DNA from 4 places in the Cohnella sp. GCM10020058 genome. Region 2 is predicted to be linked to each of the others. Evidence: predicted binding sites of a transcription regulator. Region 2 holds the regulator's gene; each other region holds the start of a gene.
The links. The regulator Rex, encoded in region 2, represses fermentation and respiration genes when NADH is low (regulators of the CRP and FNR family bind a similar motif). The targets are predictions, from matches to a motif close to TTGTGAAATATTTCACAA.

Region 1 (7,815 bases), on a different contig from region 2:
CGGACCAGGCCCCGGGTGCGGACCAGGCCCGGGGTGCGGACCAGGTCCGGGTCCCGGGTGCAAGCCGTGTCCAGGCGGCCGCGGCGGCAACAAGCCCCCTATGTGGGCGCCGCTTCCCGGTCCGTGAGCGCGCTGATGCTCGGGCGTGAACCACCACGGGATTTGCCTAACCGGAATGTCCGGCTCGAAAGACGCCGAATGCGGGCTTTGCTTAACGGCGATGCCCGTCTTTTTTTTCACGGGTGCCTTGGCATGAAGCGTCGCTTCGCGCTTCGCCGCTTGCTTGGCTGCCGGCTGCCTGCGGTTCTGCCGTTTATTTGTCATGCACGTATTCCTCCTCGGCTGGGCGAATGTCGCTAAGGTACGATATGCACCTGCCCAGAAGAAGGTGCGGAGGAATCCCGGACAAAAAAAGCGGGCCTGCAGCGGAAGCTGCAAGCCCAAAAGATATATTATTGAAAAGGGGGGTCATGTCTGTATTGTAACTGCCGAAGATGAAGGTAAGATGAAAGCTATATTACGATTGCGTTACAAACGCTTTGAACCGCCCGAATTCCAAATTTATAGTCTGCAAATCTCCTTGGGACAACCGGGACACGTCGGACAATGACAGATTTCACGCAGCGCGTTCAAGCGCAGAATGATGATCCGGCCCTGACGGATATCGATGATGCCCTCGACCTTCAGGTCGTTCAGCATGCGGTTCACGCTCTCCCGCGATGTGCCGATAAGGTCCGCCATCTCCGTATTGGTCAGCTTCAGCGTGATCTTGATGCCCTCCGGCAAGGCGACGCCATAGGTGTTCGCCATCCGAATCAAGGTCGAAGCGAGCGCGCCGGGCTTGCCGAACAGCAGCAGGTCGCGGAACTTCGATTCGCTTACGCGCTGTCCGACCGCCATCCAGTTCATGAACCGGACCGCGAAGTCTCCGTAGCGGTACAGCAGAATTTCAAGATCCTTCCACTGCACGACGCCAAGCTCCGCGTCCTCGAGCACTTCGGCGCTGAACGAATGGACCGTCGTGAGGCCGTTCTCCGGCTCCCAGATCAGGTCGCCCGCCTGCATGACCGACAGCGTGAAGTCCTTGCCTTCATCCGTCGATTTCCGCAGCTTCACTTTGCCCGAGCGCAAATAGTATAGCTTACCTGTCGCGTCGCCTTCCCAGAACAGATAGCTTCCCTTCTCTGCGCGTTTGGGATACATCAGCTCTTCGAGACGAGCGAACTGATCCTCCGAAAAGAAGCGATGAATGCCGAGCCCGTTGTCCTGCTGCCGTTCCTTGGCCGTCCTGTTCTTCAGCGCTTCGCCCATGACCGCGTCCCCCATCCGAATCCCTTTGATGACTTAATCATACCGTAACTCGCATTCGTCTTTTATCGGGGAACCTCCTGATTATGGAGCGGGAATTCCCTTATCTTTTTGTGAGAATGATCACAGCGGCCCATCGAATCAGGAGTTTCCCTAAGCGTAATTCCGGGAATTCCCCGAATTACGGACAGCCGCCGCTCCGGTAAACTGGAGGGAGCAGCATGCGATACGCATAGCTTGGAGGGATGCGGGGATGGACGAACAAAGCAGCCGCTCAGCGATTTTGGGCAGTCTGGAGATGCTGCGCGAAGAGATCGGATGCGACTTCAGCGCGGTCGGCTTGAAGGAAATGCCGTCGCTCCTGTTAAGGTGGCCGATGGCTTCCGGTCATACGAACGAAAGAATCGAGGGAATCGCAGAAAAGCCCGGTCGCGGCTTGTCCGCTACGGTTATGAAAATAGGCAGGGCGATGCCGCTCAGCATGACCGAGCTGGTGTGCTCGCGCCAGCTGCAAGAATACCCGGTGTTTCTTGCGGAGAACCTGCGTGCCGCCTATGCCGTTCCGCTGGGCTGGGGCGCTGCGACGTCGGGCGTCCTTCTCGTGGGAGATCGGAAAAAGAGAATCTATCGCACAGAGGAGCGACGTCTCGTCGCGGCGGCAGCCGATCGAATCGCAGCCAGACTGGCGGCCATGCCCTCTGCGAAGTCCGTGTAAGACTTCACAGGCGGATGCTCCTTCCAACGCCTCCTATGGTAGAATGAGTAAAAAAGCGGAGCTGCAATGCTGTTGGGAGGCGTAGAGATGGTTCGGATTCTGGTTGTCGACGATCATGCCATCGTGCGTTCAGGGCTTATGATGCTGCTGAACGGCAGACAGGGCATGGAGGTTGTGGGAGAAGCCGCGGACGGAGACGAAGCAATCGCCCAAGCGCAGGCGCTTCGTCCGGACGTCGTGCTGATGGACCTCAGCATGCCGCATGGCAAAGACGGCCTCACGGCTGCGGCCGAGCTCAAGCGCTCGCTTCCGGAGACGGCAGTACTGATCTTGACGATGCACGACGACGAAGGGTACCTGTTCCGGGCGATCCAATCCGGCGCGTCGGGTTATATCTTGAAGAGCGCGCCCCATGAGGAGCTGCTCACCGCCATCCGGCATGTGGCCGAAGGGCAGGCCTATTTGTATCCGACCGCGACCAAGCGGCTGATGAGCGATTACCTGGACAAGCTGAAAAACGGCGAGCACGCAGGGACCTACGAATCCTTATCCGAGCGGGAAAAAGAGATTCTGGCCAAGGTCGCACAAGGCTATTCCAACAAGGAAATCGCGGAGCAGCTCGTCATCAGCGTCAAGACCGTTGAGTCGCACAAAAGCAATCTGATGGAGAAGCTGGAGTTGCGCACGAGACCGGATCTGGTTAAATTCGCGATGAAGAAGGGGCTGCTGACTTTTGAGTGAACCGGCAAACAAAGGCAGGCCGGAGTATCACGCGGAGATGCTGGCGGCCCAGGTGACAGGACTACTCGCCGGGCTTGACGCAGGCGTGGCTGACGCCGAGTATCGGGAGGAGCTGCGCCGCTCGCTCGAGCAGCTCGCGGACGTCAAGTTTGCCCTGGACGAGTCCGCGATCGTCGCCATTACCGACCGCAGGGGCAAGATCCGCTATGTCAACGACAAGTTTTGCGAGATATCCGGCTATAGCAGAGACGAGCTGCTCGGGCAGGACCACCGCCTCGTCAATTCGGGTTATCACGGCAAAGCCTTCATGAAAGAGCTGTGGACGACAATCTCGTCAGGCAAGGTCTGGCGCGGAGAAATCAAAAATCGGGCGAATAACGGTCGCGAATATTGGGTGGATACGACGATCGTTCCATTCGTGGACGGTGACGGCGCCCCTTATCAATATTTGGCGATCCGTCATGAGGTGACGCGCCTCAAGGAGACCGAGGCCGAGCTGCAGTCGATGCTGGGCCAGATGATGCAGATCCAAGAGGAAGAGCGCCGGCGCTTCTCGCGGGATTTGCACGACGGAATCGGCCAGAGTCTCTTTTTCTTCAAAATCACGATCGACCGCCTGCTTGCAGAGCGGGAAGACGAGGGGCTCGCGATGCTGGGGCAGCAGGTGTCTCAGCTTATGTCCGAGGTTAGAGGACTCGCGTGGGAAATGCGTCCTTCCGTGCTGGACGACCTCGGCATCGTGCCGGCGCTCCGAACCTATATCGAGCACTTCGAGAGCCATTACGGAATCAAGGTACACTTTGAATGCGACTTGAAGCGCCGTCCTGCGCTGCTTGCGGAGACGACGATCTACCGCGTCGTCCAGGAGGCGCTGACGAATGTCGGCAAGTATGCAAACGTCTCCGAGGCATTCGTCTCCTTGAGGGAGGAGGACGAGCTGGTGCGCGCGGTCATCCGTGACGAGGGAATCGGCTTCATCCGTGCAACGGCCGGATCCGGCGTCGGCCTCTTCAGTATGGAAGAACGCGCACGGGCGGTGCTGGGCGAGCTGAAGCTGCGATCCGAGCTCGGTCGCGGCACGACAGTAACGTTAAACATCCCACTCGCTTAGCGGTGCGTTAAACATGCGAAACAGGGGAAGGCACGCCATACGCCTGTTTCGCACGTTTTAACAATATCCCGTTGTGTCAGGAAAAAGCGCGCGACCGCTGCATGGCTGCAGCTCTGGGCAGTGACGAGTGGGTCGAACAAAACAATCCAACTCCACTCTTAACACGAAAAATGCCCGTCTCCTCGGAACCGCATTTTGGTCGGAAGCTTCAAATTCCCGGCCATTATCCGAGCATTCACACAATCCCATGTCCCATCCTCCGCTGCGAACGAAATGGCACCACTAACCTGCACGTCGGCCGCTTCGCGCAGGACGCCTATAGGCCCAAGGGATTGGCCGGATGCCAGAGCGGGCGCCTACCAGCCGGCGATAGGTAACCGTCTCCGTCATCCCGCAGCAGGCGATAAGCTCGGCGAGCATGTCGTTGCGGCAAAGGAGGCGGCGAAAGCAGAATTCGTTCAGGTACGCCTGCAGATGCTTCGGACCGATTCCGCCGAACGTCCAGTTCAGCCAGCGCACGGCATCCCGCCAGGCAACATGCAGCGCGGTAAGCCCCCGGTGGCCGCGCTCCAGCCGTTCTACGCGATCGTCCGCAACTCCGCCGGCGACGTGTTTTCGCACAAAATGCTCCGCTGCCTCCTCTCCGCCCACGCCATGCCGCGTCGCATCGTCGCCTTCCGGCCCGTCGACAGCTTTCATTTTGAGATGAACGATATCGCCTGCGCCATCAAGAGAGGCACCGACGACGATAGGCTGCGGTCTTAGCGCTCCCTGCATGATGAGGCTGCCGATATAGCGATGATACTCATAGCCGTAATATTCGCCCAGCAGCTGCAGATCGCCATGGAGCGGCCGTTCGAGGTCCCACTCGCCGATGGCATGTCGAAGCTTGTGGTTGATCAGCCAGGCGGTCTTGTAGGTTACCTCGATGAACTCGGCCAGCAGCCGGGCGCTAATGCCGATCTGCATCAAAAACATCGCCTGGAACCACTTTGTCAGCGGCGTGCGCGAACCCTCGAGCACCGTACCGGCCGTCAGGGAAGCCTGATGGGAACAGGAACGGCACTCAAAAAGCCGGCGTCCGCGCGACGAGACTTCATAATAATGCGGATGCGAACAACGAGGACAGCGGAAGCCGTCCGGCCACTTGGCGGCGAAAAGAGCATGCTCGCAGTCGGCGGTGTTGAAGGCAGGCACGGCGTCCCGAATCGAAAAGCGGCTCGGCATATTAATTCCTCCAAATAGAACATTTGTTCTTATTTTATCATAGTTTCGACAGGAAGTCCCGCTTATTGGAAAATAAATTTTTCCTTGTCGAAGGGGATAGCGGCGAGTCATTAACTAGGTTGATGTGTTGGGCTAGGCAGGTCTCTTGGTTGGATTAATAGATGAGAGCGGGCGGTAAGAAGGGCGGACTGGAAAATGCGAATTAGGGATACGAAACAGCGAATAAGAAATAGGATTGCGAAATAGGGAACTAGAGATAGGAATACGAATTAGCGAATGCGAAATAGGGATGCGGTTCACGTTCGGATTCGTCCCTCTTCCTTACGGAAGGGGATACTGTTAAAACGAGTAAAAGTAGTGTGCCTACAACGTCCCGCGTGTAAATGTGTCGATATTTTGTCCGCGATCAATATGTGATTTTTTTCACATTAATGGTTCGTTATACGCTGTATATTAAAAGCATCAAAAGAAGCAACGCCCCGAACAATGAAGAGGAGGCACAACACGATGAAAACAAACCACGAAGATAATCGCGCATCGCAGCCGATCGCCGGAGGCGACGAACGTTACACGCTGCTTAGCGAAGCGGTCGTCAGAGCCCAACAGGAGCACGACGCACTGGAGGCGGAACTGGCAGACTTGTATGCGCAGGCTTGCACGGTTCGCAAGGATGAGAACATCGTTCATCTGAACGCGAATGTCCGGATCTTGAATGAACGCGTGAAACATTTCATGACGGAATGGAGCGCGCATATCGCGTGGGAGAAGACGGAGCTCTTCCCATACGCGACATGGTATCTGGAGACCGAGCCCGACTTGTTCGCTTTAATGGAGCTGGACTACGGACTTGCGGAGCGGTTTATCGGCTCGTTCCTCAACACGCTGGAACAGGCGGTACTCCCGATCTCTCCGGAGGAGGCGAAGGCACTGTCGTCCCGTCTGCTGCAAGCTTATGCCTGCTTGAAAAATCGGCTGAACGAGGAACAGGAAATCATCGACACGCTGGAGGATCACTCGAATGTTTACAGCTTCTAAGCGCTGCCTCATAAAGTGAAACTTTTCACAAGAAAATGCTCGAAAATGTGATTTCCATCACATGCGGCATTCCTCGCATCCCTCATAATGAGGGTGTAAGGCAAGCAACACAATCGACACCCACTAATAAACGCCGTAAAGGCGAAAAGGGAGATGGCCATTATGGTCACCAAATGGTTTAGAGAAAACGTATGGGCGGCAGTCGCAGTCACGCTTCTTCGCATCTATGTCGGCTGGCAATGGATCGATGCGGGCTGGCACAAGTTGACGGGCGGATTTACGGCTAAAGGATTCTTGCAAGGGGCGGTCGCCAAGCCGGTAGCCGACCACGCGACGAACGAAGTCATCTTCCCTAACTACACGTACTTCATCCAGCACTTCGCACTGCCGAACATCAAGCTGATCGACGTATTGATCCCGCTGGGCGAGTTTCTGATCGGCGTAGGTCTGATCGTAGGGGGACTCACAGTCACGGCCGCCTTCTTCGGAATGCTGCTCAACACGCTGTTCCTCTTCGCAGGTACTGTAAGCACGAACCCTTGGCTGCTGGTCCTCGGCTTCATCGTCTTCACGGCAGGCGCCAATGCCGGGCGCTTCGGACTCGACTACTACCTGCTTCCGCTTATCCGCAAGGGCTTTGGCAAGATCAAGCACGCTATCGCGGATAAGAAGAATAACGACGGTACGCACGGCAAGCCCGTTGCGCATTAATTCATCGCATCGACTGGTTGACACGGCGGCCGGAGTTCTCCGGCCGCCGTCCATATCGTCCGGCGCCGAGACCGGATGAGAGAAGCGATACTTGACGGGAGGCCACGAGGATGGCGACGAAGGAAAAAGCGCAAACCGAATTCATTTCCGCGCATGACGAGGTAAATTTGCTGGCGGAGCGCGCCAACAAGGCGCTCGAGGCGTACATGCGGTTGAATCAGGAGCAGGTGGACCGGATCGTGCAGGCAATGGCGCTTGCGGGACTCGACCAGCACATGCCGCTCGCGAAGCTCGCAGTCGAAGAGACCGGACGCGGCGTATATGAAGACAAGATTACGAAAAACATTTTTGCGACGGAATATATCTACCACAGCATCAAGGCGGAGAAAACGGTTGGCGTGATCGAAGAGAACGTCTACGAGAATTACCGGATGGTCGCCGAACCGGTCGGCGTCATCGCCGGCATCACGCCGGTTACGAATCCGACTTCGACGACGATGTTCAAGTCGCTGATCGCCGCCAAGACGCGCAATCCGATCGTCTTCGCCTTCCACCCTTCTGCGCAGAAATCAAGTGCGGCTGCAGCGAGGACGCTGCTTGAGGCGGCAGTCGCCGCCGGCGCGCCGGAGCACTGCATTCAGTGGATCGAGCACCCTTCCGTCGAGGCGACGGGCTTGCTGATCAATCACAAGGACATTGCGCTCGTCCTGGCGACCGGCGGCTCCGCAATGGTAAAGGCGGCCTACAGCACGGGCAAACCGGCGCTCGGCGTAGGCCCGGGCAACGTTCCTTGCTTCATCGAACGCACGGCGGATCTTGAGCAAGCGGTAACCGACCTGATCCTTTCCAAGACGTTCGATAACGGCATGATTTGCGCCTCCGAGCAAGCTGTCATTCTGGAGGAGCCGATATACGAGCAAGCGAAGGCGCTCATGTCGCGTCAAGGCTGTTATTTCCTCAATAAAGA
Region 2 (7,815 bases):
GAAATTGTACTTAAGTAGGAACTTAAAAGGCAGTTATTTTCTTTATCTAACCGGAATATCGGCTAAAAAACTGATCTTTCTAAAGAAGACCCGCGCCGTAAGGGCGCAGGCCATAAATTCCGATACCTATTATTTACGAGACCAAATTATAAGTTCTAAGCGCGCTTCCGTCCTTGAAGGAATAGAAGACGATCGCTTGCCGTTTCAAATCGGGATCGTCCATGTAGCGAATCTCCCAGGCGGGTTGTCCCGAAAACCACCCCGGCAGCAGACGTACGATTTTTTTGCCCGGATGATCCGAATTGAAGCGGTCACGGATGCCGTCTTCGCTATAGCCGTCCCCGACCTTCTCCTTGAGCGAGCCGTCCTGACGCAGCCATACGAACCAGTCGGTATTGGAAGCGTCCTTGCCCTCGACGACCCAGACCGAATCGTCCCACACATGCTGCGAAACGTTGCCGATCTTAATAAGCCCCGCTTCTTGCTTGGCCTTCGCGACCGCGGTTCGCTCCTCGCCCCGGTATTCGGCATCCGCGCTCCGGATGTATACGACAAATACGACCGCAACGAAAAGGAGGAAGCCAAGGACAATTAAGGTCAGTCGCCACCCTGTCCACGCCGACTGCCGTCTCCGCTCCGCGATCCGGCTAGGCGTCATCCCCGCAGCCTCTCGAAGCAGCGCTGCGCTTCATAGCGGATCCGTTCGACGTCAAGCGTCAGCAGTTCGCGATCGCGCATGATACGCCGGCCGTCGACCCACACGTGCGCAACGTCCGCTCCGCGGGCCGAATAGACAAGATGGGAAATATAATCGGTGCGCGGCATAAAGTGCGGCTTGTCGATCGAAACCGCGGTGATATCGGCCTTTAAGCCCGGACGGAGACTGCCGGTTACGTCTCCCAGACCGATCGAACGGGCGCCGTAAAGCGTCCCCATTCGCAGCGCTTCCACCGCGGGAACGGCCGTCGGATCGCCGGACACGCCCTTGTGGAGCAGTGCCGCAAGCCGAATCTCCTCGAACAGGTCGAGATTGTTGTTGCTGGCGGCGCTGTCCGTCCCGAGCGAGACGGTGACGCCGGCGCGCAACAATTCGGGCACCCTCGCTACGCCGCTCGCCAGTTTCAGATTGCTGACCGGATTATGTGAGACGGCGACGCGTCGCTCGGCGAGCAGCGCGATCTCGTCGTCGTTCAGATGCACCGCATGGGCAACGAGCGACGGACGGGAAAACAGCCCGAGCTTGTCCAGATGCTCGACCGGACGCGCGCCATACTGTTTGACGTTTAATTCAACCTCGGCAGCCGTCTCGGACATATGCGTATGCAGCGGCAGATCAAGCTCGTGAGCGGCGGCCACGATGCGTTCGATATAGTCGGGCGGGCATGTGTAAGGCGAATGCGGAGACATCATCACCTGAATGCGGCCGTCTGCCGCGCCTTGCCAATCCTTAGCGAATTGAATCGCGTCGTTCAACTTCGCCGTCTGGATGTCTGGCGGACAGAGTCCGATTACGCCGCGGGTAAGCGTAGCCCGCAGTCCTGCCTGGGCAGCAACCTCCGCGACTTTGTCCATGTGATCGTACATATCGACGAAGGTCGTCGTTCCGCTAAGAATCATTTCCGCTGCGGCAAGGGACGTCCCCCAATATACGTCGTCGGCCTTAAACTTCGCTTCCATGGGCCACATATGATTTTCAAGCCAGTCCTGAAGCACCAGATCGTCCGCCAGGCCTCGCAGCAGCGACATCGCCGCATGACCGTGCGTGTTGATCAGACCGGGCATGAATAACAACCCTTTTCCGTTTACGATTTCCTCCGCCTGATCGCGAAGCTCCGCCGGGGGGGCGCCTTCGCCCGATGCGGAGATATACCCGTCCTCAACGTAGAGCCACCCTTCGAAAATTTGCCGATTAGCGGACAGCTCCGCGAAAATGCCGTTCTCGATCAGCCAACGTTTCATTGTTCCACTCCTTCTTCGTCGTCGGATACGCTTGACTCTTCAGCCCCGTCCGCATCCAAATCGTGATCCATATAATAAGCCAAGCTCAGCAGGTCGCTCGTAAAATCCGCATGATGAATGCGAATGCCCGCAGGTATTTTCAGCACCGTCGGCGCGAAGTTCAGAATTGCCCGGATTCCCGCTTCGACAAAGCGGTCCGCGACCTTCTGCGCTTCGCTCGCCGGCACGGTGATGATTCCGATCGAGATCTCCTTGTCCTTCACTTCATGCGGAAGCATCTGTATCGGGTTAACGGTCAGATTGCCGATGGCCACGCCTTTTTTGGCCGGATCGTCGTCGAACACCGATACGATTTTCATATTGTCCTTCAGGTACATATTGTAATTGCACAGCGCGCGGCCCAGGTTCCCGGCGCCTACGAGCGCCACATGAATCGGGCGGTCGAGGTTGAGGATATGGCGGATCTTTTCGATCAGATAACCGACATTGTAGCCGACGCCCTTTCGCCCGAACTCGCCGAAGTAGGCGAGATCTTTGCGGATCTGGGCGGGATTGAGATCGAGCTTGTCTCCGAGATCCTGCGAGGACACGGTCTGTACGTCGCTGATGCTTAGCTCGTTGAGGTAGCGCAGGTAGATCGGAAGGCGCCGGACGACCGCTTCGGAAATTTTGATTTGCTTCAACTGGAGACTTCTCCTTCCCACCCACCGGATTCCTGCTTCGGTTTTTTAGCTCTTGTCCGTTTCGTCTTGGTGTTCCCGGGTGCCGATGCCTCCGGAACGCCGGCTTCGCCGGAAGGTGCGGACGGCATATCGCGGGCGGATGCGGGCGATGAACCGCCTTGCTCTGCAGCATCCGTTAGCACTCCGCCCGTCGGTGCTGCAGAACGCCGGTCCGCGTCGGAGCCGGACTCGACTGGGACCTCGGCTTCGGATGGGGCCCCAGCGTTGGAGGCAGCATCGTTGTGGGAGGCGGCTTCGGCGTAGGACGCCGTTTCCGCGGCAGCGACAGCATTCGCCGGATGCAGCCATTCCCGTATGCGCGGCACCAGGCCTGCAAGCGGCAGATGTTCCATCTTGGGGCCGGGCAGCGAGTACAAAAAGTATTTGCCGTAGCTCGTATCGATGACGCGCGTATCGTACAAGACGACGATGCCCTTGTCCGAGGCAGTTCGCACGAGTCTGCCGAAGCCCTGCTTGAACTTGATAACCGCTTGCGGCAGCGACAGCTTCATGAACGGATTTTTGCGCTGCGCCGTCAGGCGCTCGCTCTTGGCCTCCGTCACCGGATGGTTCGGCGGCTGGAACGGCAGCCGGACGATAGCGAGACAGGTCAGGGCATCGCCCGGAAGATCGACGCCTTCCCAGAAGCTGCTCGTGCCGAGCAGCACCGAGCGCGGTTGCTCCATGAACTGGCTCGTCAGCCGGCTGCGGCTACTGCCGTCCATCCCTTGCCCGAGTACTTGAATATCGACCGGCCCGAGCGCGGACTTAAGCGGCTCGTATACGGTTTTCAGCATTTTATGAGAGGTGAACAGCACGAGCATGCGGCCGCCGGTCTCGGTCGCCACCTCGGCCAGCGATGTCGTCAGCGCCTGTAAAAACGCGGCTTCGCCGTCCCTGCCCTTGATCGACGGGAAGTCCCGGGGAATGAGCAGCAGCGCTTGCTGACGGTAATTGAACGGCGAAGGAAGCTGCGCAGTCCGCAGTCTTCCCTGCTGCTCCGCTTCGTCAAGACCAAGTTGCTCCTTGACGTACTGGAACGACTTGTCGACCGTCAATGTGGCGGAAGTGAGCACGATGCTTTCCTTTTGACCGAACAAGCCCTCCTTCAGCAAGCCGCTGACGTCGGCGGGCACGATATACATCCATAACGAGCGGCTTTTGTATTGGGTGTGTCCTTCGATCCAATAAACGCACTCCGCCTCGGACATCGAGACAAACGTCTGCAGGTCGCCGCGAACGGATGACAGCTCCTTGACCGAGCCGTTCATGTCGGTCAGAAGGCTCTGCAAGGCCAGATCCTCGCTTCGGTCGCGAATCTCCGCCAGCAGCTTCTCCAGCGGACGCACGAGATCCGAGAGCCGCAACACGACATTGTCCCCGTCTACGCGGATCGACTCCCAATCCCTCGGCATCGCGTCCGGCTTAAGCCGGTAGCTAAGCCCGCCCGTCTCGTCGGCGGCAGCACCCGAAGCGAGCAGGCCGTAGAGCCTGTCCGTCCATTGTTCCCACGATTCCCGAAGCTCCTGCACGCGCGGCAGCAGCTCCTCCAGCTTTTCGGCCCAGGTACCGCTCGCGCTCTCCGCCGTGCCGGTCAACTGGGAGATCAGGCTCGGCAGCTGCCCGGTCCTGGCATCCTTCGCGAGCCTCGCGAGCGCGGAAGGCAGTGCGCCGTAACCGATCCGGCGTCCGAGATGGTTGCTCGCCACCTCTTCCATATGATGGGCTTCATCGACGATCAGCCGATCGTAGGCCGGCAACAGCCGGTGCTCCGCGCGCATATCGGTAAATACCATCGCATGGTTGGTAATGACCAGATCCGCCTTGAGGGCATCCTGCCGCGCACGGTGGTAGAAGCATTTGCGGAACCAGGGACACTGTCTGTTCAAGCAGGAATCCGCGTCGCTTGCGACGGCGTTCCACTCTTCCTTGGAGCGGCTGCCTAGATTGAGCTCCTCGGCTTCGCCTCGCTCCGTCTCCGACAGCCAGACGGCCAGCTGGCCTCTCGCCACGGCTTCCTCCCGGGACAGCGCGAACGCGGGGGTCTGCATCTGCTGCTCGAACTTGCGCAGGCACATGTAGTTGCTTCGCCCTTTGAACACCGCCGCCTTGAACGGAACGGGCAGCACGTCCTGCAGCAGCGGCAGATCGCGCTGGCGCAGCTGTTCCTGCAGCTGAATCGTATGCGTCGTCACGACGATTTTTTTATTTTCTTTTAATCCATAATAAAGGGAGGGCAGCAGATAGCCGAGCGACTTGCCGGTCCCGGTGCCGGCTTCGACCAGCAGATGGGAATCTTCGGCCAGCGCCTGATGAACTTCGTCGTACATGATGCGCTGTCCTTCTCTTGGCTCGTAGCCCGGAAACAGCTCCTTCATGCGATCGGCGACGATGCCGAGATAGTTCTCGAACGGCATATCGGCGAGCGAGCGCTCCGCCTGCAGACGCTGAGCCTCGCGGCCTTCATCGTCGTCCGTCCAGTCGGCGATCCGCATGGCGAACTGACGGTAGTATTGATAACCCTCCGGCTCTTCGAACCATGTGGTATCGCGCTCGGCGCGAAGCGACGTCAGCAGCCAGCCGAGATCGCTTCGCTCGCCGTCGGTCAGCTCGCACAGCCGCTCAAGCGTCAGCGTCGGCAGCGCCCGGAGCCTGCCGATGCAGGCCGTCAGCACCTCCGCCGTCGCCAGCGCGTCGCTATCGGCCTGGTGAGGCCTGTCGTGCGCGATGCCAAGACCGTGCGTAATTGCAGTTAGCCGGTAGGAAGGCAAAAACGGAAAGACCAGTCTTGCCAGCTCGACCGTGTCGAGCACGCGCCCGGAAAACGGCAAATAACCGCTCTTGTCTAGAGCGGCTTGCAAAAAGGCGGCATCGAAGCCGGCGTTGTGCGCGACGAGGACGGCATCGTGAAGCAGCGGCACCATCTCGGCTACCGCGTCTTCGATCGCCGGCGCATCCGCGACGTCCGCGTCGCCGATCCCCGTCAATGTCGTAATAAAAGCGGGTATCGAGCGGGACGGCTTCACGAGCGATTGAAATACGGAAGACACCGCGCCCGTGTCGTCCACGACCGCGATGCCGATTTGTATAATTTCATCTTGCTGGGACGACGTCCCCGTCGTCTCGAAGTCGAGTACCGCAAATTTCATGAAAGACTTCCTTTCCTGCACTTCGCCTTCATCGCGCCATCGGACTTGCTGCGCGGTCAGCTTCAGCCAAGCGCGAGCGCCGACAGTTCTGCGCTGCCGAAGGAGAGATGTACGCTGCCGGCGTCGCAAATACAGGCGTCCAGGTTATGCTTCGCATCGGCGAAGCCCGGATCGAGCTCAAGCGCCTTGCGAAAAAATTGCTGTGCCTGCGCCATATTCGCTTGAACCGCCTGTACGCAGCCCATCGCGTTGTAGGCGATCGACTGCAGCTTGGGCTCGTCGGCCGTTCCGGCTACGAGCTGAAAATGGCGGTGCGCTTCCGCGAACTCGCCGAGATGCATGCGGCTCATTGCCAGATACAGGCGGGCAAGGGACCATTCCGCGTACCGGGCGAGCAGCAGTTCGAACTGGCACGCGCATTCGCGAAACATATGCAGTTTGAAGTACCCCTGCCCCTTCACGAACGGAACGGGCCATTCGGTCGGCATAACGGGATCGGCAGACTTTCCCTTAAAGCCGTCGATATCGCCGGTTTGCCGCCGTCTGTAATCGCCCATCTTTTCCTCAAGCGCAAGCCATGACTCAATGATATCATCACTCATCGATTTTAACACGTTCCATTGCTCTTCCAGCGCCAACTTTTCATCCGGCGATGAATTCGGGTAGCGTTCGATCATCTGGTCCAGCACGTCGTTCATGGCGGAGAAAAAGGGTTGAATCACGGAAGAAGGCCCCCAGTCGCAGACGATTTGTACTGCTCATTCTGCGTTTACCGGAGGCCTTTCATACGCTTCAGACGACGGTCGAATGAGGCTCCTGCGCCATCATTTGAACGACGCGGTTGCCTTCGTCCAATATGGCGACCTTCGGCTTGTGCCGCTTCGCTTCTTCGTTTTCCATATAGCCATAAGCGATAATGATTACCTTGTCTCCCGGCTGCACGAGACGCGCTGCCGCGCCGTTCAGGCAAATGACGCCGGAGCCGCGAGGCCCCGGAATCGTGTAGGTCTCAAACCGCGCGCCGTTGTTGTTGTTCACGATCTGAACCTTTTCATCCGGCAAAATATCGACCAGTTCCAGCAAATCCTCGTCGATCGTAATGCTCCCGACATAGTTCAGGTTCGCTTCCGTCACCGTCGCTCTATGAAGCTTGGATTTCATCATTTGTCTCATCATAAGGAATGCGCCTCCGGAAGGGAAATAAGAATATTGTCAATGAGGCGCGTGCGTCCGAAACGGACCGCTGCCGCGACGATGATCCGTCCGCCTGATTCGGACTCGGACAGCGAGGCGTCCGGAGCGGGCGCCTGCAGTCCAGGATAAGTCAATACCTCGACGTAGTCGATATCGGCCAGCGGCGAAGCCGTTATGCCTTCTTTGACGGCTGCCGTCAATTCGACTGCGTTCATGCCCGATCCGATCCAAGCGGGTACCTTGGCGAGCGTGGCTGAAATAACCAGCGCCTCGCGCCGTTCGTCGGCCGACAAATACACGTTTCTCGAACTCATGGCAAGTCCGTCCGCCTCCCGCACGATCGGACACGGCACGATCGCGACCGGTTGATTGAGATCGGCGACCATGCGTTCGACGACGGCGACCTGCTGCGCGTCCTTCAGGCCGAAGTACGCGCGGTCGGGCTGAACGATGTTAAACAGCTTCGTCACGACAATGCCTACGCCGTCGAAGTGTCCGGGCCGACTGGCTCCGCATAGACGCTCTGTGACGTCCGAGATTGTAATGTGCGTCGCCGCGGGAGTCGGGTACATCTCTGCGACGTTCGGCAGGAAGACGATATCGGCGCCTGCGCGGGCGGCGACGTCCAGGTCTCCGGCTTCGTCGCGCGGATAGCGTTCGAAGTCTTCGTTCGGGCCGAACTGAAGCGGATTGACGAAAATGCTGAGCACCGTCAGTCCGTTTTCCTGGCTCGATCTGCCGATCAGACTGGCATGGCCTTCATGCAAAAATCCCATCGTAGGCACGAAACC
Region 3 (7,815 bases), on a different contig from region 2:
CGCGTGCCGCCTCGATGGCCTGCGCAAGAGATTCGGCTTCCACCTCGATCATCATCGTGTGCGGAATGCGCGACTTCGCGGACGCGACGGCGGCGGAGATGCCGCCGGCCGCCTTAATATGATTATCCTTGATCATGACCGCATCGTACAAGCCGAAGCGGTGATTGCTCGCGCCGCCGATGCGCACGGCGTACTTCTCCAGCGTACGGTGGCCCGGCGTCGTCTTGCGCGTATCTGCGATTCGCGCCGGATAGCCCTCGGCTGCGTCCACGTAGACGCGAGTCTTGGTCGCGATGCCGGACAGCCGCTGCAGCAGGTTCAGCGCGAGGCGCTCGCCGGTCAGGATGCTGTGCGTAGCGCCCTCGACGACCGCGAGCACGGTGCCGCGCTCGACGCGATCGCCGTCATGCGCCCGCGACTCGATCTCAAGCGAAGGATCGATCACGCCGAAGACAAGCCGCATGAGCGGCATGCCCGCCAGCACGCCCGCCTCCTTGGCGTGAATAATGCCCTTCGAACGGTGTCCGGCCGGCACCGTCGACATCGTGCTCACGTCCCCGCTGCCGATATCCTCGGCCAGCCAGGCCCTAAGCTGCGCCTTGACGGCGTCGACCGCGGGTCCCGCGATCTCCCAGTCCTTTTCCGATTCAAACATCGCCTATGAACTCCTCTCCGATGCCCCGTTCTCTGTGCATCAGCGTGTGCTTGCGCCAGAAAAGATCGTCCTTGTCCGGGAAGTCCTCCCGGTAATGCGCCCCGCGGCTCTCTTCCCGCATCAGTGCCGCCTCCATCATCAACGTCGCGCAGGTGAGCAGGTTCGCGTACTCGAATTCCTCGCGCGTCGTCATCTCCGTCTGGTACAGCGGCGACTGGCGGCGCAGCTCTTCGAGCCCCTTGGTCAGGCCGTGGGCCTCCCGCCTGAGACCGGCGAAGCGCACCATCAGCTTCTGCAGCTTGAGGCGGCGTTCCGCCATCTTGCCGGCAGGCGCGCCGATCCGTTCGGATGCGTAACCGGTACGCGCCTCGATCGCAAGCGGCGGCAGCGAACGGATCCGCTCGACGATGCGGCGGCCGAACACGATCGCTTCGGACAGCGAGTTGCTCGCCAGCCTGTTCGCGCCGTGCACGCCCGTCGAAGATACTTCGCCGCAGGCGAACAAACGGGGGATGCTCGATTCGCCGTTCATATCCGTGCGGACGCCTCCCATCATATAATGGGCAGCCGGCGCCACCGGAATCCAGTCCGTCGTCATGTCGAGGCCGTAATTCAGGCAAAACTCGTAAATATTCGGAAACCGGTGCTTGATCAGGTCCGGTGCCTCGTGGGTAATATCGATATAAACGTAAGTCGACTTGGTCAACTCCATCTCGCTCACGATCGCCCGTGCCACGATGTCGCGGGGCGCCAGCTCGAGCTGCGGATGATACTTGTCCATGAAGCGCTCGCCGCGGATATTGCGCAAGACGGCTCCTTCGCCGCGCACTGCCTCCGAAATCAGGAAACGCGGCGCGCCCGGGTAGCACAGCGATGTCGGGTGAAATTGGTTGAACTCCATGTCGCGAATGACCGCGCCGGCGCGGTAAGCCATCGCGATCCCGTCACCCGTCGCCACCTCGGGATTCGTCGTATAGCGATACAGCTGTCCGGTGCCTCCCGAACAGAGAATGGTCGCCGCTCCCCGCACGATTACGCGAGAGCCGTCCGGCTTCAGCACGAGCGCGCCGACGCACTCGCCCTCCTCGGTCAACAGATCGAGCACGAAGTGGTCGTCCCAGACCTCGATATCGGGCACGCTCTGCACCTTATCCGCCAGCGCGCGAACGATCTCGTAGCCTGTGGCATCGCCGTTGGCGTGCAGGATGCGGCGCTGACTATGCGCCCCTTCCTTGGTCAGGGCGAGGTGTCCGTCCTCTTCGTCGAAGTGCGTGCCGTACTCGATCAGCTCCTGAACACAATCCGGGCCTTCGTGCACGAGCACGTCCACGGCCCCGGGGTCGCATAGACCAGCGCCTGCGATCAACGTATCCTGGCGGTGGAATTCCGGCGAATCGTCCTCCGAGATGACGGCTGCGATGCCGCCCTGCGCGTAACGCGTGTTGCTGTCGAACAGGGACTTTTTCGTGATCATGAGAACGCGGCGATCTTTGGCCGCCTGAAGTGCCGTGAACAGGCCCGCGATCCCGGCTCCGATAATGATCATGTCCGTCTGTACGGTCTCAAGCTCCGCCGGATCGAAATCGACGATATAACGTGGTATCATGGCCCTCTGCGACTCCCCGCCTGAAGTTATTGGTCTCTCTCGATTACTTGACGAGCAGCATGCGCTCGAGCGACAGGCGCGCCTTGTCGGCGACGTCTTGCGGCACGTGGATCTGCGGCTGCATCGTTTCGAGCGCTTTGACGACTTTCTTCAGGTTGTTGACCTTCATATTCGGACAGACGAGGAACTTGCTCGCAAAATGGAATGTCTTGTCCGGGCTGTCCACCCGCAGCTGGTACCCCGTACCGTCCTCGGTGCCGACGATAAACTCCTTGTGGCTCGATTCGCGGCAATACTTCAGGATGCCTGTCGTGCTGCCGACGAAGTCGGCCAGCTCGACGACTTCGGGGCGGCATTCCGGGTGTACGACGAACTGTGCGTTCGGATACTTCGCCCGCATCTCGTATACGTCTTTGACCGTCAGCATGTCGTGCGTGTTGCAGTAGCCTTCCCAGATGATCATCTTCTTGTCCGTGTGCTGCTGCACGTAGTGGCCCAGGTTTTTGTCCGGGCACCAGATGACCTCGTCGCCTTCGACCGAATTGACGACATTGACCGCGTTCGCCGACGTGCAGCAGATGTCTGTCTCGGCCTTCACGTCCGCGGACGAGTTGATATAGGTCACGACCGTGGCGTTGGGGTGCTTGGCCTTCAGCTCTCGCAGGCCGATCGGATTGACCATATCCGCCATCGGGCAGCCCGCGCGTTCGTCGGGGACGAGCACGGTCTTGTGCGGCGCGAGAATCTTCGCGCTTTCGCCCATAAAGTGCACGCCGCAAAACACGATGACGTCCGCGTCGGTCTGCGCAGCCTTCTGGGCGAGCAGGAACGAGTCTCCGCGGAAGTCGGCCACCTCTTGAATCTCGTCGCGCTGGTAATAGTGCGCCAGAATAATGGCATTGCGTTCCTTTTTCAACTGCGCCAGGCGCTCGCGCAGCTCGCGGTTCTGCTCCGCTTTGCGTTCAAGGGCTAAAGCTTCCATGGTGAGTCTCCTCCTGCGGCGTTCACGCCTGGGTATGATGAATTGTGAAAATAAGCACAAATTAGGCCGCTTAACAAAAACGGGTTGCCAAATTTCGCAACCGACGTCAGTGAGTCAACAATAAATTTACACTTGCCAGGGGGCACTGTCAATGAATGTTCACAGATTTCCGCAAGAAGTTTTCCGCGTAATTATCGGCTTTCCCGGGCGCGGGAAACAAGCGGGAACACGCGTTCCTCCGTGCCTTCCAGCGATCGGTCGCAAATCATCCGACGCCCTACGCAGCATTTGCTATGCAACCGCATTCATTTATCGATGCGCACAATTGGATTCCTTTTTTTGTCTGGAACGGAACCTATTGGCCCGTCACGGTGTCTAATCGATGGAGGTGTTGCGAACTTGGAAGAAACCCACTGGTCCTATGCTGAGAATATGGATTCCGGCGGGCTTCGCGAGCTGATGCGGTTATACGGTTCAGAGGTTTGGAACCTGGCCTTCGTTCTGACCAAGCGCAGGGATCTGGCAGACGATGTATCCCAGGACGTATTCTTCGCCGCCTACCGGAAGATCGATACGTTCCGCGGCGCTTCCTCCGTTCGCACCTGGCTGCTGTCAATCACGCGAAACACGGCGCTCAACCGCCTGCGCTCGGCCTTTTTGCGTCGAGTTACGCTCATGGATCGCGTGCACGACCGTGCGCATGAATCCGGTCCGTCTGCTGAATCCGAAGCCTGCGGCGATCATTATCCAATGAAATATGGGAAGAAGTCATGCAGCTTCCTCTTAAACTTCGCGAAGTGCTAGTGCTTCAGGCGCGATATGAGCTCCCCGTCAGGGAAATAGCGCTGCTTCTGAACTTATCTGAGGGTACCGTCAAATCCAGGCTGTCGCGTGCAAGGCTACGCATGATTCGTCGTAGAGAGGAGGCTTCCGATCATGAATGAGGATCGCCTGCCGTCGTGGTACGAGAAATTAAAGGTAGATGCGTCTCGTGCGCCAGGCTTTACGGAAAACCATATGTCTGCAATCGAGCGGATGGCGCTCAGCGGCAAGCGTGAAGACCATCTTTTACAGTCGCACCGAAGCCGCCGCCCCCTTTTCGCAGCAACAATAGTCGGTCTATCCGTAGCGACGGTCGCTGGAGCCATTTTGTTAGGCCCTAAAGGAGGCGAGCTCGTCCGGGACCTGCGCCCGGTAACCTTTACTTCACCTTTAACGGCTCCCGCACAGAATGCAGCTCCACAGCCCATTCGGATTCAGCGCTTGTCGGGCTTGCTGAGTGATCAGCTGCCGTTTAAACTGCAGGACGTGACCGGTATTCGCGTGGAAGACAGCGAACATCGACTGCAGCCCTTCGAGGTGCCGACAGATCGGCTATTCGTTATTTTGCAAAATCTGAACGCTCTGGATATTGCCGCTGCATCGATCAGTCCGGAGCCGGAGATTTCTTGGGTACGCAATGCCTTTACAATGACATTCGAAACAGCTGAAGGCGCCTTTATCATGGCTTACGATCCGAGCAGCAATACGTACGGGACCTCGGATACGCTCTTGTTGGCTGACGATCAGGTGTGGATGCTCATGCAGAGGTATATCAATCCAGGCGGCGAATGGGCAGCGTACGACAGGCTTAGCGGACAAGCAAGTACTGAGCAAGCGATTGTGCAAGCGGATCAGATCACGGATCGGATATACGAGAAAAGCCGCTTTACCATCGACGGTCTTGACTATCTCGGCTGGGTGCGGAAATTTCTCTTCCTGTCCTCCGGTACGCTTTTCTATGACGGCGTTCTTGGAACGAAAGGATTCCTACAGTCTTTGTCACCACAGTCTTTAACAGGGTCCGGTTACCAGTACGCATATCCGAATGTAATAAAGCTATCCGCTGCGATTCTGTTTACAACGGACGATCGAGCTTACGTTACACCCGATGGAGTTAAAGTGGGTCTGTCGCAAGACGAAGTCATCGCCAATCTCGGTCTGCCCAACGCCCGCACAAATACGGCCTGGAGTTATCGAATTAGCGATGGCCCTTATTTTCACCTGCTGTTCGAAGACGGCAAGGTACGCTTCATCTCGCTGACCAAGCCTGACTAGAGACCTTTATGGTGAGCGCGGGCAGTCCGCCCTACGCAAAAGCAAAAACCCGCGATCCAGCTGCATGGGCAGCGAAATCGCGGGTTTTATTCGTATGACAGTTACTTCGGCTCGTTGTCCTCGTCATTCCGTTGATCCGGATTCGGAGGCGTCTGATTGGCATTTGTCTCTTCGTCGCGCGGGGTGATGCGGACGCGGACATTGCCGCCGAGCGTGTCGATGGTCGGCTCAACGCCGGTCGGCTCGCTGCCCGAATCGCCGCCGTCGCCATCGTTCGCGGCGTTGATGTCGCCCTTCTCGATGAGCGCTTTGATCTGCTCCAACTCGAGCGTCTCTTGCGAGAGCAGCGTATTGGCAAGCAGGTGAACCTCTGCGCTCTTCTCGGTGAGCAGCTTCTTGGCGCGGTCGTAGCAAGACTGGATGATCGTCTGCATCTCTTGGTCGATCTCGTACGCAATTGCATCCGAGTAGTTCTGCTCGTGACCGATATCCCGGCCAAGGAACACTTGGCCCTGGGTCGCGCCGAACTGCATCGGCCCGAGCTTGTCGCTCATGCCGTATTCCATGATCATGCTGCGCACGATGCCCGTCGCTTGCTTGAAGTCACTGTAAGCGCCGGTGCCAATCTCGCCGATGAACAATTCTTCGGCGACGCGGCCCGCGAGCAAGCCGGTGACCTTATCCAGCAGCTCTTGCTTGGTGACCAGCATGCGGTCTTCCTTCGGCAGCATGATGACGTAGCCGCCCGCACGTCCGCGCGGAATGATCGTCACCTTGTGCACCATGTCGGCGTGCTCCAGGAAGAAGCCGACAATCGTGTGACCGGACTCGTGATAAGCGACGATGCGCTTCTCGCGCTCGCTGATGACACGGCTCTTTTTCTCCGTGCCGACGATAACGCGGTCGATCGCTTCGTCGACTTCTTGCATCGCGATGTCCTTCTTGTTCTTGCGCGCCGCGAGCAGCGCCGCTTCGTTGAGCAGATTCTCCAGGTCGGCGCCGGTGAAGCCGGTCGTCCGCTTGGCGATCGTGCCCAGCCTTACGTCCTTGTTCAGCGGCTTGTTGCGCGCGTGAACCTTGAGTACCGCCTCGCGGCCCTTGACGTCCGGACGGTCGACCGTAATCTGACGGTCGAAGCGGCCCGGGCGCAGCAGCGCGGGGTCGAGAATGTCGGGTCGGTTGGTCGCTGCGACGATGATGATGCCTTCGTTCGCGCCGAAGCCGTCCATTTCCACGAGCAACTGGTTAAGGGTCTGCTCGCGCTCGTCGTGTCCGCCGCCGAGGCCTGCGCCACGCTGACGGCCGACGGCGTCGATCTCGTCGATAAAGATGATACAAGGCGCGTTTTTCTTCGCATTTTCGAACAGGTCGCGGACGCGGGATGCGCCGACGCCGACGAACATTTCGACGAAGTCCGAGCCCGAGATGCTGAAGAATGGCACGCCGGCTTCGCCTGCTACAGCGCGAGCCAGCAACGTCTTACCGGTACCCGGAGGGCCGACGAGCAGTACGCCCTTCGGAATTCGAGCGCCAAGCGCCGCGAACTTGCGGGGATCCTTCAGGAATTCGACGACCTCGACGAGCTCCTGCTTCTCTTCGTCCGCACCCGCTACGTCCTCGAACGTCACGCGCTTTTTCTCTTCATTATAGAGACGGGCCTTGCTCTTGCCGAAATTCATCACCTTGCCGCCGCCGCCCTGCGCCTGATTAATCAGGAAGAAGAACAGGATGAACATAATGACGAACGGTATGATGGAGGTGAGGAACGTCAGCCAGAAGCTCTCGCCCTGCATCGCCTTGTTCTTGAGATCGAAGCCCTGCTCCACAGCAGCGTCGCTAATCGCATTGGCGTCTCGCTCGGTCTGAATCCGGGTCGAGAATGCATCGCTCTTGTGGCCTTCAGGCGCCATGTCCTTCTTGAAATGGCCGGTCAGCAGATAGGTACCGCGGTTGACCTGCATCTCGAGGTCCTGAATGGTCTTCGACTGGATCGCAGTCATGAGCTGGTTGTAGGTGAGCGGCTCGGTCGTCGTATTCTTGCCTATAAAGAACTGAACGATGCCGACGGTCACCAAAAATATAAGCAAATAAAATCCCGTATTCCGGATAAACCGATTCATCCCTGACCTCCTCCCGACACGCTTTCATCATTTTACCATAGCCTGTCTTGGTATCTCAATAAAACGCGCGGCTGCGCGGAAAAACCATCGGAAGGCTGCAGTACTCAGCGGTTCGAGTAAATTTCTTCTTTTAGAATACCTACGTATGGGAGATTACGGTAATGCTCGGCATAGTCAAGACCGTAACCGACGACAAAAGCATCGGGAATGCTGAATCCGGTATAATCGGCGTTCAGGTCGACGGTGCGGCGGCCTGGCTTGTCGAAAAGCGCGACGACACGGACTGACTTGGCATTGCGCCGCTCGAGCACGTCGATCAGATAGCTGAGCGTGAGGCCGCTGTCGATGATGTCCT
Region 4 (7,815 bases), on a different contig from region 2:
CGTTGTTCGCCACAGCCTCTCCGCGTATCGAACGCGCCCGCCCCTCCCGGCCGCTTGTGATACAATGGACAGCGACAAGCAGGACAAGGGACCGGGAGGGAAGCGCCATGTCCGAGGCGGGCGCCTGGGGTTACGAATTGACGTTTTTGTTTGCGACGGCCTTCCGCGCGGCGGTTGACGAGCTCCACCTGGAGCTGGCTGCGCAGGGCTTCGACGACGTGCGTCCGTCGCACGGCTACGCGTTCCAGAAGCTCTCGTTCGGCGGAGCGACGGGCATTGAGCTGGCCGAGCATCTGGAGATCACCAAGCAGGCGGCCACGCAGATGATCGATTATCTCGAAGGATGCGGTTATGTCGAGCGTCGTCCGCATCCGAGCGACGGTCGCGGCAAGCTGGTCGTGCTCACCGAGCGAGGATGGGCTTGCATCCGGGCGACCGAAGCGCAGTTCGGCAGCATAGAGAAAAGATGGCGCGAGCGGCTCGGGGAGAGCGAGGCCGAGCGGTTGACGCAGAGCATGCGCAACATCGTTCATTCCTTCGGCGAGGGGACCGTGAAGTTCAGGCCGGTCTGGTAAACCCTTCAGACAGATTCGCATTTGTGCTAACGCCTCCGCGCATTCCAGCGATTTGGAGGATTGGAGGAAATTGCCGCCCGTTTGTAGAATGGTGTAGATGAACGGCGTGCCGCGCCGGACGTCGCCGACCGGCGGCTTTCCGCGGAGCAGGCCGCGAATCTACACGCGACGGGAGAATGCCGATGAGCAGGAAATTCCTGAACTCCCCGACGGCCTATGCGCTCGGGATGTTCGCGATGATGGTGCCCAGCCAGGCCTTCAGTTCGTTTTACACGTATTATTATGTTGAAAAGCTGGGGCTGGCTGTCGGACTCGCCACCCTCGCACGGACGATCTACCTGATCTGGGACGCCGTCAACCAGCCGATGGCCGGCTATTTCTCCGACCGTACGCGCTCGCGGCACGGCCGCCGCAGGCCGTGGATTTTCGTGTCCATCCCGCTGTTCATGCTGGCCTTCGTCATGGTGTTCGCCGTTCCTTCGGGCTTACATGATAGCGCTTTATTTACCTGGTTCCTCGTCGCGCTCATCCTCTTCGAAGCGATCGCGACGATCTTATGGGTGAACTACGGCGCGCTTTTCCCCGAGCTGTTCACCGGCGACAGTCTGCGGGCCAAGGCCTCGGCCGTCCAGCAGGCTTACCAGATCTTTGCCATCCTGATCGGTACGGCGCTGACGCCGATCCTCTACAAGGCGCTCGGCTTCGGCACGATGTCCGTCGTGTACGCGGCCCTATTCGGCATCTTCATGACGCTCTTCGTCCTGAATGTCCGCGAGAACGAGACGTTCGCCAAGGAAGAGCCGCTGCCGCTCGTTCAGGCGTTTCGCGAGACTTTGAAGAACAAGGAGCTCTGGCTTTTTTACGTGGCTTGCTCCTTCGCCCAGACGGTGAACGGCCTCGTCAGCTCGATGATTCCCTTCTACGCCAAGTACGCGCTCGGCGTCGAAGAGAGCGACGTCACGCTGCTGATGGCCTCCGTCTTCGTATCGGTCATTCCGCTCGTCGCGGTATGGTTTTATATTGTGAAAAAATTGGGCGGCTACCGCAGCTGGCGCTTCTCCTTCATCGTATACGGGCTGTCCGTGATTCCCTCTGGTTCGCCGACAATCTGGGCACCGGCATCGCGGCGGGCATCTGCTTCGGCTTTGGATTGGCGGGCTTCCTCGTTTCCCCGGCGCTGCTGACCAGCGAGATCATCGACAGGGACGCTGTGCGGACCGGCCGACGCAGAGAAGGGATGTACACGGCAGTCGGCGGCTTCCTCACGCGCTCCAGCGGCCTGATCTCGGCGCTCGCCTTTTTTATCGTCGGGCATCTGTTCGGCTATGTGAGCGGCGACGAACCGGGGCCGCATCCGGAGGCGACGTTCCGCTATCTGATCTGCATCGTTCCGCTCTGCCTGCTCGTCGTCTCGTTTGTCATCTCGTTATTTCTGAAGCCGCAGCCCGTCCCTGTGGCACCGCACATGCAAGGAGGGATCGACGCCTGATGGCGAAGCTGCTGATTCTGAATTGCGACGATTTTGGCCAGAGCGCACCGGCGAACGAAGCCATCATGCATCTGCTTGAGGAGCGCCGAGTCTCGTCCGCCACGATCATGACGCCCGCCCGGGGCTTTGACCAGGCCGCGGACTGGTGCAGACGTCATCCCGAGGCCAACATCGGCCTGCATCTGACTTTCACAAGCGAATACGACGCCGTGCGTTTTGCGAGCCTGACGGGCCGCGCTTCCTTGCACGACGCGGACGGCTATATGTACAAGACCGTCGCGGCGTTCGAACGCGGAGCCGACAAGGCCGACGTCATCGCCGAGATGAAGGCGCAGTTCGACGCCGTCGCGCGGGCCGGCATCGCCGTGACGCACGCGGACAATCATATGGGCAGCCTCTACGGCGTCGCCACCGGCCGCAGCTATCTGCCGCAAGTCTTTTGGAAGTGCTCGCGCAGGAGGCTGCCGTTTCGGCTGTTCCGGCATATCGATCCTGCCGAAGCGATAACGGCGAACGCGCCGGGCGTGGAGGCGACCCTGGCCAAAGCCGTGGCATTGTGCGACACGCTCGGCGTGGCGGTGCCGGACTACCTGCTGAGCCATCCCTACGAGATCGAGACGGGGGAAACGTACGAAACGTTTAAGGAGATGCTGATCGCCAAGCTGTATACGCTGCCGGAAGGTGTCGTAGAGACATTTATCCACCCCGCGGTCCCGGATGCGGAGCTTGGCGCGCGCATTCCTCATTGGGACAAAAGGGTGTGGGAATACAAGCTCATGCTGGATCCGGACTTCTCGGCAGCGATGAAGGATGCGGGCGTGCAGCTGACGGACTACCGGTATGTGCGGGAAAAGCTGCGGCGGCCCAGGCTTCGCTCGGGGCTCAGGTTGGCCAGGCTTCTGCTTGGACGGAGTTGAGGAGCACGGATGTAAAAAAGCACGCCTTCGAACGGCTTTCGTTCGGAGGCGCGCCGCGTTATTTATTGGTGCTGTGCTGGCGGGAAGACACCTTTTGACCTTGCGTGCCTTGACCCTGATGCGCTTTATTGCGCTTGTCCTTGCGCTGGCGATCATGGACCTGCTCCACGAATTCATGCGTATCGCTCATGTCCGCGAACCCCCTTGCTTATGATTTTAATAAAATGAGTGCACAATCAGCTCCTATTTTTTCCCTTCGCGCCAGAGCTGCAGGACGTATCCGCCGCTGCGCGAAACTCTTCTTCGTTCCGCGAGCCGAGCTTTTCGCCGAACTGGTCCAGTCTGCCGGGATGACCCGCAGGTCCGCCGGTTTTCGGTTTGTTGTTACGTCCGGACATGTCGTTATCTCCTCCTCAGCATCGTTAAAATTGCTTTTATAGTCTTCCTTGCGTCAAAGGGGATTATGCGATTCGCACAGATGGACCGCTTGGGCTTCGAAGCGATAAAAAGAATCGTCGAGGTATCACGAACTTGACACCGTGTGCTACAATTCGGGCATTGCCGGAGATAAGTTACAGCGCCGGCTCGGCATTCGCGCGGCGGGTTTGGCGTATGCTGTAGGTGATGTCCGGAGGATGAATGAAGATGAAGAACACTTCGAATCGCGAAAATAATGCAATGCTTGATGAAGATCGCCCGGGCGCGTTATCCGAATCGGATCGGGAGCTTGCCCTCGAGCAAGCCCAGGAGCGCGAGCGCGCGGAGAAGGCCAAGCGCGGCAGGCTGCTCTGGCTGGCCGTCGGCATCGTGCTGATCGCGGCCAACCTGCGCGGCGCCCTTACCGCGGTCGGACCGGTAGTCGGCCGGATCAAGGACGATCTCGGGCTGTCGGGCGCCGGCGCAGGCATGCTGACGACGCTCGGCCTGCTTGCTTTCGCCGTGATCTCGCCGGTGGCGCCCAAGCTGTCGCGCCGATTCGGCGCTGAGAACACGCTGCTCGCCGGCATGGCCTTGGTCACGGTAGGCGTGATCGTGCGGGCCGCGCCTTATTCGGCGCTGTTGTTCGCGGGCACCGTATTGATCGGCATCGGCATCGGCGTAGGCAACGTGCTCGTGCCCGCGCTCATCAAGCGGGACTTCGCGAACCGCGCCGGACTCATGACCGGTATCTACTCGGTCGCGCTGACGCTCGTCGCCGGCATCGCCTCCGGCGTCAGCATTCCTATTGCGGACGCGCCGGGCTTCGGCTGGCGCGGCGCGCTCGGCGTATGGGGGCTCGCTTCCACGCTGGCGATGATCGCTTGGCTGCCGCAGGTCAGCCGCGGCCGGCGCGAGCGGGGCTTAAGCCGCCCGGCTGTGGCGTCCGCGCGTCCATGGCGTTCGCCATTGGCTTGGCAGGTCTCGTTGTTCATGGGCTTCCAGTCGATTATTTTTTATGTCAACGTTACCTGGCTGCCGGAGCTTCTGCAGGATCGCGGCATGAGTGCGGGCACGGCAGGATGGATGCTGTCGCTCATGCAGATCATCGGCCTGCCCGCTAACTTCCTGGCGCCGGTGCTTGCTGCGCGGCGTCCGAGCCAGCGGGGCATTATGGCGATCGTCATGACGATGCTCCTCGTCGGATACGGGGGCTTGCTTTTCGATGCCGGCACGGGACCTCTGACGGTTGCGTGGGTACTCCTGATCGGGATCGGCGCGGGAGCAAGCTTCAGCCTTTGCCTCGTGTTTTTCTCGCTTCGCACCCGCACCGCGACCGAGGCGACGGAGCTGTCGGGCATGGCTCAATTCGTGGGCTACCTCGTGGCGGCGGTCGGCCCTGCTTTTATCGGCTTTATCCACGACCGCTCGGGCGGATGGCAGACGCCGCTCGTGGTGATGGTCGTCGTCGTGGCGCTGGCTGCGCTGTTCGGGCTGGGCTCGAGCCGAGCCTCCTATGTATCGTCAGCATCCGTGCCGGGCTCCAATGATTCGACAGGCGCCGACACAAAATAGACACAATTAACCTTTTTAATTTTTTTACATCTAGGGCACAAACGGGTGTAAAATGGGGAACAAGGGTTCATTTCGACCTTCCGGATCGAATACGAAGAAGCCAAAGGAATAGCGGCACGCCTTTTTATGTGAAAAATGGTACAAATGTCGCCCGCCTCCCCGTGCCCCTTCGTCCGACGAGACGGAGAATCGCAAGAGACCGCATGACCTTACTGTAAAGGAGGACTTTGTCTCATGACTACCACACCGCAATCGCAAGGCGCCGAGCAAGCTGTCGACGCGCAGAAGGCCCAGGATGTGCTGGATCAACTGATGAAGCCGGAAGTTCAACAATCGCTCACCACGCTGGTGGACAACCTGCCCAAGCTGACCGAGATGGTGACGACGCTGACCGCGGCGTACGACTTTGCTTCCGGCCTCGCGAAGGACCAAGTTTTCATCAACGATACGAAGGCGGGAATCGTCGAGTTTTTCACGCCTGTCGTAGACAAGGCCAAGGGCCTCGCCTCCGCAGCGATCGAAGCCGGCGACCGTGCCGAAGCCGACACGCAGGCTGTCGGCCTGTTCGGTCTGCTCAAAATGCTGAAGGATCCGCAAGTGCAAAAGACTTTGCGATACACCCAAGCATTCCTGAACGTACTGGCGGAGCGCCAGCAGCAACGCTAATCCCCAAACCACTGACTCACGAACGGAGGATGGACCATGGCTAAACAAATCTTGATCCTGGGCGGCGGTTACGGCGGATTGCTGAGCGCGCTGACGGCTCGTCAGCACCTGAGCGTCCACGAAGCGGCGATTACGGTCATCAACCGTTATCCGACCCACCAGATCATTACCGAGCTGCACCGTCTGGCTGCAGGCACGATCAGCGAACCTGCCGTTGCGCTGCCGCTTGCCAAGCTGCTGAAGAACCAAGGCATCAATGTGATCATCGATACGGTCAAGGAAATCAAGCCGAACGACAAAAAGGTAACGACGGCCGGCGGCGGCTCGTACACGTACGACAACCTCGTCATCGCCCTCGGCTCCGAGACGGCTTACTTCGGCATCCCGGGACTGCAAGAAAACAGCTTCGTGCTGAAGTCCGTCAGCGATGCCAACAAGATCCGCGAACACGTACATGCGCGTCTGGATGCCTACAAGGCGTCCAAGGATCCGGCTGACGCGACGATCGTCGTCGGCGGCGGCGGCCTGACGGGCATCGAGCTCGTCGGCGAATTCGCAGACAAGCTGCCTGAAGTCGCGCGCGCCAAGGGCATCGACCCGGCCGACATCAAGCTCTACGTGGTAGAAGCCGGCCCGGCGATCCTGCCGATCTTCCCGCCGGAGCTCATCGCCCGCGCGCAAGCGAGCCTCGAGAAGCGCGGCGTCGAGTTCATCATCAGCGTAGCGATCACCGAAGCCTCCAAGGACACCGTCTCCCTGAAGGACGGCCGCACGCTGAAGTCCAACACCATCATCTGGACCGGGGGCGTCCAAGGCCACGAGATCGTCGCGAACTGCGGCATCGAAGTGAACCGCGGCCGCGCATCGGTTACCGATACGCTGCAATCGACCTCGCACCCTGACGTCTACCTCGCAGGCGACTGCGCAGTCGTTATTCCGGGCGAAGGCGCTCGTCCTTATCCGCCGACGGCACAGCTGGCTTGGCAAATGGGCGAGCTCATCGGCCACAACCTGGCTGCCGTAATCAAGGGCGGCGTGCAAGACACGTTCCAGCCGGTATTCTCCGGTACGCTGGGCAGCCTCGGCCGCAAGGACGCGGTTGGCACCGTCGGCGCAAGCGGCACCCGCTTCAAGGGCTTCCCTGCGACGCTGATGAAGGAAATGAGCAACATCCGCTATCTGACGCACATCAAGGGTCTGTTCGCGGTGCTCGAATAGGATTGATGTGTTTGCAAGCAGCTCCGCTTCGGCTTCGGCCGGGGCGGAGTTGTTTGCGTTTAAGGTGGGAGCGGATGGCGGCACAATAAGAAAAGGCTGCGGCACATGCGGCGTGCTGGCGGGGAAATAAGGAAGTGGCACATCGTTATTTAGCTTTTTCGGTCAGAATATTGCGGAATAAGGATATGGCGCATCGCTATTTTGCTTTTTCGGCTGCGGCCTTACTTCGGCGGATATGGCGTATCGTTATTGCACTTTTGCATGCACCGTTAGTCAGTTGAGGATGTGGCGCATCACTATTTGCTAATGCAGCCAGTTGTCGCCCCTTACTGGTCTTTTCAGAACGGCAAAAGCCTCTCCAGCTCCCGCTTCCGGCGGCCCTCGCTTTTTAAACCACCTCGCGCCGCTCATCTTGCCATTGCCATTTCTCCAGATATCCGGTAATATAGTCCGAGTGAGACTGAGAATCGTTATCGATGACATTTTGCAGCGCTAGCGACAGATACAAACAACCGACCTCCAAGGAGAGATTACTTACATGTCTAACTTCCGCAAATCCGGCTTGCTCCTCACCTTCATCCTGCTGCTCGTCAGCGTCGTCACCGCGTGTGGCAGCAAAGACAACAACGCTGAAGCGACAAAAAAAGTCACCGATGGCATGGGCCGCGAGATCGAGGTGCCCGTGAAGGCGCAGCGCGTCGTCGCGATCAACAACTTCGGCGACCTGCTGCAGCTCGGCGTCAAGCCGGTCGGCACGATCAACTACTACCTGGACAAGTACAAAGACGATCCGGAAGCCATCGCAGGCATTCCTAGCGTCGGCGATCAAGAAGCCGACAATGAGAAGGTCGTCGCCGCAACGCCCGATCTGATCATCGTGAGCAATTACTTCAAGCCCGAAGTCGTCGACGCGCTGCAAAAAATCGCGCCGACCTACGCGACGACGTTTGGCCGCACG

Region 1: the regulator Rex is predicted to act here: its motif matches at 5,514-5,531, upstream of ACFSR7_RS04425 (hemerythrin domain-containing protein).
Region 3: the regulator Rex is predicted to act here: its motif matches at 3,286-3,303, upstream of nadA (quinolinate synthase NadA).
Region 4: the regulator Rex is predicted to act here: its motif matches at 5,100-5,117, upstream of ACFSR7_RS18275 (DUF1641 domain-containing protein).

What each region holds. Positions count from the first base shown of each region.
Region 1 covers NZ_JBHUJV010000002.1:280,772-288,586, reverse strand. Annotated here, with positions in the region: gene ACFSR7_RS04455 (hypothetical protein) at 1-324, opposite strand, end outside; gene ACFSR7_RS04450 (Crp/Fnr family transcriptional regulator) at 562-1,311, opposite strand; gene ACFSR7_RS04445 (GAF domain-containing protein) at 1,562-2,023, shown strand; gene ACFSR7_RS04440 (response regulator transcription factor) at 2,111-2,764, shown strand; gene ACFSR7_RS04435 (PAS domain-containing sensor histidine kinase) at 2,802-3,875, shown strand; gene ACFSR7_RS04430 (transposase) at 4,158-5,102, opposite strand; gene ACFSR7_RS04425 (hemerythrin domain-containing protein) at 5,610-6,137, shown strand; gene ACFSR7_RS04420 (DoxX family membrane protein) at 6,300-6,848, shown strand; gene adhE (bifunctional acetaldehyde-CoA/alcohol dehydrogenase) at 6,959-7,815, shown strand, end outside.
Region 2 covers NZ_JBHUJV010000013.1:312,562-320,376, forward strand. Annotated here, with positions in the region: gene ACFSR7_RS22790 (cell wall elongation regulator TseB-like domain-containing protein) at 134-658, opposite strand; gene ACFSR7_RS22795 (amidohydrolase) at 655-1,959, opposite strand; gene ACFSR7_RS22800 (redox-sensing transcriptional repressor Rex) at 1,956-2,642, opposite strand; gene dinG (ATP-dependent DNA helicase DinG) at 2,639-5,830, opposite strand; gene ACFSR7_RS22810 (hypothetical protein) at 5,893-6,552, opposite strand; gene panD (aspartate 1-decarboxylase) at 6,623-7,006, opposite strand; gene panC (pantoate--beta-alanine ligase) at 7,003-7,815, opposite strand, start outside.
Region 3 covers NZ_JBHUJV010000014.1:109,722-117,536, reverse strand. Annotated here, with positions in the region: gene nadC (carboxylating nicotinate-nucleotide diphosphorylase) at 1-655, opposite strand, end outside; gene nadB (L-aspartate oxidase) at 648-2,261, opposite strand; gene nadA (quinolinate synthase NadA) at 2,305-3,243, opposite strand; gene ACFSR7_RS24815 (RNA polymerase sigma factor) at 3,643-4,047, shown strand; gene ACFSR7_RS24810 (sigma factor-like helix-turn-helix DNA-binding protein) at 4,014-4,187, shown strand; gene ACFSR7_RS24805 (hypothetical protein) at 4,180-5,340, shown strand; gene ftsH (ATP-dependent zinc metalloprotease FtsH) at 5,442-7,460, opposite strand; gene hpt (hypoxanthine phosphoribosyltransferase) at 7,565-7,815, opposite strand, start outside.
Region 4 covers NZ_JBHUJV010000009.1:643,423-651,237, forward strand. Annotated here, with positions in the region: gene ACFSR7_RS18240 (MarR family winged helix-turn-helix transcriptional regulator) at 108-575, shown strand; gene ACFSR7_RS18245 (MFS transporter) at 758-1,759, shown strand; gene ACFSR7_RS18250 (MFS transporter) at 1,726-2,064, shown strand; gene ACFSR7_RS18255 (polysaccharide deacetylase family protein) at 2,064-2,981, shown strand; gene ACFSR7_RS18260 (DUF4023 family protein) at 3,040-3,171, opposite strand; gene ACFSR7_RS18265 (hypothetical protein) at 3,218-3,379, opposite strand; gene ACFSR7_RS18270 (CynX/NimT family MFS transporter) at 3,627-4,973, shown strand; gene ACFSR7_RS18275 (DUF1641 domain-containing protein) at 5,208-5,639, shown strand; gene ACFSR7_RS18280 (NAD(P)/FAD-dependent oxidoreductase) at 5,676-6,857, shown strand; gene ACFSR7_RS18285 (ABC transporter substrate-binding protein) at 7,396-7,815, shown strand, end outside.